2 regions of the Arthrobacter sp. BE255 genome follow, and region 1 is predicted to be linked to the other one. Evidence: riboswitches for the same ligand, from Rfam matches in the RefSeq annotation. Region 1 holds a riboswitch; the other holds the start of a gene.

Evidence for each region. A riboswitch is a leader RNA that binds a small molecule or an ion and turns the genes downstream of it on or off. The one in region 1 is predicted to bind S-adenosylmethionine.
Region 2: another riboswitch for S-adenosylmethionine. It lies ahead of J2X42_RS02340 (aminotransferase class V-fold PLP-dependent enzyme); the one in region 1 lies ahead of J2X42_RS18830 (LLM class flavin-dependent oxidoreductase).

Annotation. Positions count from the first base shown of each region.
Region 1 is NZ_JAVDWK010000012.1:159,213-162,567, reverse strand. It holds gene J2X42_RS18835 (NtaA/DmoA family FMN-dependent monooxygenase) at 1-907, opposite strand, end outside; gene J2X42_RS18830 (LLM class flavin-dependent oxidoreductase) at 920-2,026, opposite strand; SAM riboswitch class IV at 2,063-2,172, opposite strand; gene J2X42_RS18825 (LLM class flavin-dependent oxidoreductase) at 2,374-3,336, shown strand; gene J2X42_RS18820 (hypothetical protein) at 3,329-3,355, shown strand, end outside.
Region 2 is NZ_JAVDWK010000001.1:501,551-504,905, reverse strand. It holds gene J2X42_RS02350 (ribosome small subunit-dependent GTPase A) at 1-442, shown strand, start outside; gene hisN (histidinol-phosphatase) at 540-1,352, shown strand; SAM riboswitch class IV at 1,513-1,626, shown strand; gene J2X42_RS02340 (aminotransferase class V-fold PLP-dependent enzyme) at 1,662-3,104, shown strand; gene J2X42_RS02335 (class I SAM-dependent methyltransferase) at 3,173-3,355, shown strand, end outside.

The sequences.
Region 1 (3,355 bases):
GCCCCACCTGGCGTTCGCGGACCCACTGCAGCTTGTCTTCCGCTTCCTTGGCTGTGGGTGCAAGGATGAATTCCTGGCCCGGGAAGATCTTGACGTCGTCCGCCGGCCGCCCCGCCTTCAGGGTTCGCGCCACGATGTCCTCGCGGAATTTCCTGGCGGCCTCAAGCCCGGCGTGCCGGGAGAAGATGACGTCCGCGTTCCGGACGGCGAAGTCCCGGCCCGTGGCGGAATCCCCGGCCTGGAACAGCACCGGGTGCTGCTGGGAGGAGCGCGGAAGCCGTCCGGTGATGTCGACGTCGAAGCTCGAGTCCTGCCTGCGGACGGGGGTGATGCCGCCCTCAGCGAGCCAGCGGCGGGAGTCCCGGGACCCGGCGATTGCGCCGTCAGCCCAGGAGTCCCAGATCGCTTTGGCCGTCTGGACGAAGGCCTCGGCGCGGATATAGCGGTCCTCGTGGGCCAGGAATCCGCCGCGGCGGAAGTTGGCGCCGGTCCAGGCGTTGTCCGTGGTCACGATGTTCCATGCCGCCCGCCCGCCGGAGAGCAGGTCGAGGCTGGACAGCCGGTGGGCGAGGTCCGCAGGATCGTTGTAGGTGGTGTTCTGGGTGGCCACCAGTCCGATGTGCGACGTCACGGCAGCCAGGGCGGCGAGCGCCGTCTGGGCGTCCGGCCGGCCGGCGACATCCAGGTCGTGGATCCGGCCCAGGTGTTCGCGCAGGCGCAGCCCTTCGCCGAAGAAGAAGGCTGTGAACAGGCCGCGTTCGGCGGTCTGGGCCACCCGGCGGAAGGATTCGAAGTCGGTCTGGGACCCGCTGTCAGGGTCACGCCAGACTGTGGTGTGGTTGACGCCCTGGAAGAAGACGCCGAACTGGATCTTGCCGTCGCCGGCGATACGGGACGAAGTGCTCATGTTTTGGTCTCCCTAGAGTGCCGCGGCGGCGGCGTAGCGGTTGGCGGGTCGGGGCAAGCCAAAGGATTCACGCAGCGTGCTGCCCGGGGCAGGCGCGGCCAGCAGGCCTGCGCGGCGGAGTTCCGGAAGCACCACGGCTGCCAGTTCCGGCAAATCGGTGTCCAGGACCGCGGGACTGAGCCGGACGCCGTCGCTGTCCCTGAACAGCACGGCGAGGAGCTCCACCATTCCGGCGGCACCGCCCACATACCGGGCGCCGCCCGCCCAGGGCTGGTGGGCATCGAGGTCCGCCAGCCGGTCCGAGGCCCGGCGGCCACGGGCATCCAGCAGCACGTCAAGCTCCACCAGGGTGCGCGGCGCGCCGGCGTTGCGTGCGGCAGCCACCGCCGCCGCCAGGCCCTCCGGCGTTGCGGCCGACACCAGTGCCACGTCGGCTTCCACTGCCGGCAACAGCGCAGCGGCGGCGAAGACCGGCACCTGCCCCTGAAGGGGGCGGGGAATGATGGACGGGCCTTTCACGGCGAACCGGGAGCCCTCAAAGTCCGCGTAGTGCAGCTTGTCGGCGTCGAGATATCTGCCCGTCGCGGCGTCACGGATCACGGCGTCGTCCTCCCAGGAGTCCCACAGCCGCCGGGAACTTTCGACGACGTCCGCGGCCTCAGGCTGCACGTCAGCTTCCGGAAGGATCCCCCGGCCCACGGACCGGGCTTCCTGCCCGGAGTTCTCAGTGCTGACAAGCCAGCCTGCCCTGCCATGCGACGCGTAGTCCAGGCTGGCCAGTTGGGTGGCGACGTGGAACGGCTCGGTGTAGAGCACCCCGGCCTCGGGCACCAGGCCGAGGGACCGCGTCACCGGGGCGGCGAACGCCGCCCGCTGGACGGCGTCGATGCGTCCGGCAATTCCCGCGCCGGCGGTGTCGGTGGTGCGTGAATCGCGGAATGTGGCGAGATGGAAGCCGGCGATGTCCGCCGCCTGGACGGTTTCGCGGATGCGGCTTCCGCTCAGGAGCGTCCCCGGCCCGTGGGCGGCGAACCGCCATGCAGCCGGGTGCGCGCCGTCGCCGTCGAGCTCGATACCGAGCACAGCAGGACGCTTACTGGGTGTGGGTGAGGCAGGCATGGTTCCCTTATTTTTGGGGCCGCGGACGGCCGGTTTGACATTCGCTTGCCGCTGCTGCGGCCAGGTCTGTTTCCGGAGCACCCCGCCACATAATGCCTGAGGGTTGCCGCAGCACCAGCCGGTCCTTGGCGTGCTGTCTCTTGACCTAGGACCTGAATCTAGAGGGCTGCCGGGGGCGTCCACAACCGGCCCGACTTGCGGCGTCAAGCCGGGAAATGCGGCGTCAACCGGCGCTGCATTCCGTCATTTATGAACCAGTTTTGGGCCGGATTACCTGCCGTTTCGGGAGGTTGAGTCCGGTGACGGACCAGGTTTTGCGCCGAGCCGTGACTCCGTAGGGTCATGCCATGCCTAAGCCTCCTGTGGTTCCCCTTTCGGTCCTTGACCTCAGCCCCATCCCGGCCGGAAAGACCGCAGCCGATGCGCTGCGCAACAGCATTGAGCTGGCCGTTTCCGCCGAGGCGCTGGGTTATAAGCGCTTCTGGCTGGCTGAGCACCATCTGAGTCCCGGTGTTGCCGGCGCGGCGCCGCACGTGCTGTCGGCTCTGGTGGCCGCGGCAACCAGCACCATCCGTGTTGGCACTGCCGCCACCATCCTGGGCAACTACCGGCCGGTCCAGGTCGCGGAAAACGTGGGCACTGTTGCGGCCCTGTATCCCGGCCGCATTGACCTGGGCTTTGGCCGGTCCGGGGTGCCGAAACCTGAGGATCCTGCTGCCGCGGGGGGTCCGTCTGCTGCATCGGGGTCCGCAGAACTGGCCGCCGCAGCCCAGTCCGCGACAGCCGGGTCCACGACAGCCCAGTCCGCGCCAGGCGGGTCCGCGACAGGCGCCGGCAACCGCAACCTGGACGGGCTGGTCATTCCGCCGCCCCGCCCGCTCTTTGGCAAGGCCTTCCCGGAGAGGTTCCGGCTCCAGGCGGAGCTCCTGGGCCGCGTTCCCGGGGACGCGGACAACTTCGAAAGCGACGTGCAGGACGTCATTGCCTTCTTCTCCGGCCAGTACCGTGGCCCGGAGGGCGAAAGCGTGGCGGTCCGCCCCGCGCAGGGGCATTCCCCGCAGTTCTGGATCCACGGGTCCAGCGCCGGACCCAGCGCCCGGCTTGCCGGAAAGCTGGGTCTACCCTACGGGGCCAACTACCACGTGGCACCCTCCGCAGTCCTGGAGTCCGTCGCCGAATACCGGGCACATTTTGAGCCCTCCGAGTCGCTTGGCCAGGCCTTACGTGGCGGTGTCCGCCGACGTCCTGGTGGCTCCCACAGCCGCAGAGGCAGGAGTCCTCGGCGCCGGCTTCGAAGCCTGGGTGCATAGCATCAGGTCCGGCAAGGGC
Region 2 (3,355 bases), on a different contig from region 1:
GACGGTAATGCTGGGGCACTCGGGCGTCGGCAAGTCCACCATGGTCAACGCCCTGACCGGCGCGGAGCGTGCCACCGGCGGCGTCAATGCCGTGACCGGCCGGGGACGCCACACTTCCTCCTCTGCCCTGGCGCTCAAACTGACTGACGCGCCGGCGGGAAGCTGGATCATCGACACCCCCGGCATCCGCTCCTTCGGCCTGGCCCATGTGGACCCGGACCGCATCCTCCGGTCCTTCCCGGACCTGGAACCGGGCACCGATGCCTGCGAGCGTGGCTGCAAACACACCACAGGCGCAGTCAACTGCGGCCTGGACCCGTGGGTCACCGACGGCCATGCCGGGCCGACAGGACCTGCGAGGCTCGGTTCCCTGCGGCGCCTGCTGGGCACCGACCCCCGGATGGCTGGGCAGGAAACCAAGGAACTGGGCAGCGTCAACTGACGCCGTCCCGCCCGGTTGGAGCCGCACGGGGGCTCTGCGCACGGTTCCAGTGGCCGGGGTCCCCAACCACGCGGCGCTTTGACGGTAGTTTGGAACCATGATCCAACCCGCTTCGAGCTACAACGATGACCTGCGCCTGGCCCACGTGCTGGCCGATTCCGTGGACGACCAGACCATGAGCCGCTTCAAGGCCCTGGACCTCCACATCGAGACCAAGCCGGACCTGACGCCGGTCACCGATGCGGACAAGGCCGCCGAGGAAGCCATCCGCGGCCAACTGTCCCGTTCCCGCCCCCGTGACGCAGTCCTGGGTGAGGAATTCGGCAGTTCAGGCCACGGCTCCCGCCGCTGGATCATCGACCCCATCGACGGCACGAAGAACTTCGTCCGTGGCGTCCCGGTCTGGGCGACCCTGATTGCCCTTGTTGACGAAGGCGAGCCCGTCGTCGGCGTTGTCAGTGCCCCTGCACTGGGCAAGCGCTGGTGGGCCGCCAAGGGCGCCGGCGCGTACATGGGCCGGTCACTGGCCGCTGCCACCCGGCTGAAGGTATCCGACGTCTCGAAGCTCTCGGACGCGTCCCTGTCCTACTCCAGCCTGGGCGGCTGGAAGGACCGCGGGAACCTCGATGACTTCCTTGGCCTGACCGAAGACGTCTGGCGCACCCGCGCCTACGGCGACTTCTGGTCCTACTGCATGGTCGCAGAAGGCTCCGTGGACATCGCGTGCGAACCGGAGCTCAATCTCTACGACATGGCGGCGCTGGTGCCGATTGTGGTGGAGGCGGGCGGCCGGTTCACATCCCTCGACGGAGAGGACGGCCCGTTCGGCGGCAACGCCCTGGCCACCAACTCCATCCTGCATTCGGAAGTCCTCAAGCGGCTCAACCCCGGGCTTGACGACCTGCTCTAACGGCCACATGTACCGAATTATCAGCGGCGGACGCCTCCGGCAGGGGGCGTCCGCCGCCGTATCTTCGGACAAACGCGACAATTCCGGGCCCCGCGTAACAAAAGCCTTAACATTCGGACCGGCTTCCTGCCCGCCCCGCCCATGTTCTACGCTCTTAACAGGTCACGAGTGCCAGCGCGAAACCCCGGTTTGCTGGCCGGCAACCCTCCATTCGCGGTGGGGTGCCCCGGGTGACGACCAGGCCGGTCCGGAACGGACCCGGCAAGCGCGGATTCCCGGGACAGGGAGTCCCTCTGAAGTGAGGTCTCTGTGACAACTGCCACCGTCTCCCCCAACACCGCCGTCCGTCTGCAGTCCGCAGCCGGCCCCGACACCGCAGCCCTGTTCAGCGAACGGCTTGCCGTTGCCGGCCGGCCGCTCTCCGCCGTCACCGGCGCCGAAATCCAGGCCCCGCTGATCCAGGGCGGACACGTCCGCTACGCCAACCTTGACTACGGTGCCTCCGCCCCGGCCCTCTCGGTGGTTTCCGCGTACCTCAACGAAATCCTGCCGTTCTACGCCAGCGTCCACCGCGGCGCCGGCTACGCATCCCAGATCAGCACGTCGGTCTACGAGAACGCCCGGAACATCGTGCGTGACTTTGTGGGCGGACGGGCCGGCGACTCCGTCATCTTCACCAGGAACACCACTGATTCGCTGAACCTCCTGGCAGGCTGTCTCCCAACGGTGGACGGCCGCCCGGCCGGCGACGTCCTGTACCTCGACATCGAGCACCACGCCAACCTCCTGCCGTGGCAGGGTGTCCCGCACCGCAGCGTCGTTGCCGCCGACACGTTGGCCGGCACCGTGGAGGCCATCCGCGCCGAGCTTGAACAGGGTGGAGTCAGCCTGCTGGCCGTCACGGGCGCTTCCAATGTCACGGGCGAAATCCTTCCCATCCGGGCACTCGCCGCCCTGGCGCACGAGCACGGCGCCCGGATCGTCGTGGACGCGGCGCAACTCGCGCCCCACCGCCGCATCAACATCAGCGCCGACGACGTCGACTACCTCGCCTTCTCCGGGCACAAGCTCTACGCTCCGTTCGGCGCAGGCGTCCTCGTGGGCCGGCCGGACTGGCTCGACGCCGGCACGCCGCACCTTGCCGGCGGCGGCGCTGTCCGTGAGGCCAGGCTCGACGGCGTGAGCTGGGCCACAGGTCCCGCCCGGCACGAGGGCGGTTCCCCCAACGTCCTCGGCGCCGCCACGCTGGCCCGCGCCACCCAGGTGATCGCCGCACTGGACCCGGACCGCTGGCACGCCCACGAATCAGCCATCCGTTCCTTCCTGGTGGAAGGACTCCACAAAATCGACGGCGTCACCGTGCACCAGATTTTCCAGGACACGGACCCGGATACAGACACCATCGGCGTGGTGAACTTCTCTGTCGAAGGCTACGACGCCGGTTTGGTGGCCGCCTACCTGTCCGCCGAACATGGAGTGGGCCTCCGGGACGGCCGTTTCTGCGCCCACCCGCTGCTCAAACGCCTGGGCCTGCCGTCAGGCTCCCTGCGGGCGAGCTTCGGCCTGGGGTCACGGCTCGAGGACGCCCAGCGGCTCCTGGCCGGCATCGAGGAACTCCGCAGGACCGGCCTCGGCTGGGACTATGTGGTGGACTCCGGCCGCTGGGTTCCGGCCAACGACACCCGGACCTACCCGGACTGGGCACCCAACACGCCCGGCACGGCCGGCGCAGCCCCCTGCACCGACGACTGACCCGGACAGCCCTGTCGATGCGGTAAATTCGAAGGATACCCAAGGGCATCTGGCGAAGGAGACCGCACGTGGCACGGGGTGGCCCCAAACTTGACCACGGACGCCGTCAGGAGCTCGGACAGAGCTTCCAGGACGGCGGCGAACACTACGAGCGCGTCCGGCCCGGATACCCCGTCGAATCGGCCGACTGGCTCATCCCTGCCGGGGCGCGCGACGCCCTCGATGTTGGCGCCGGCACCGGCAAGTTCACA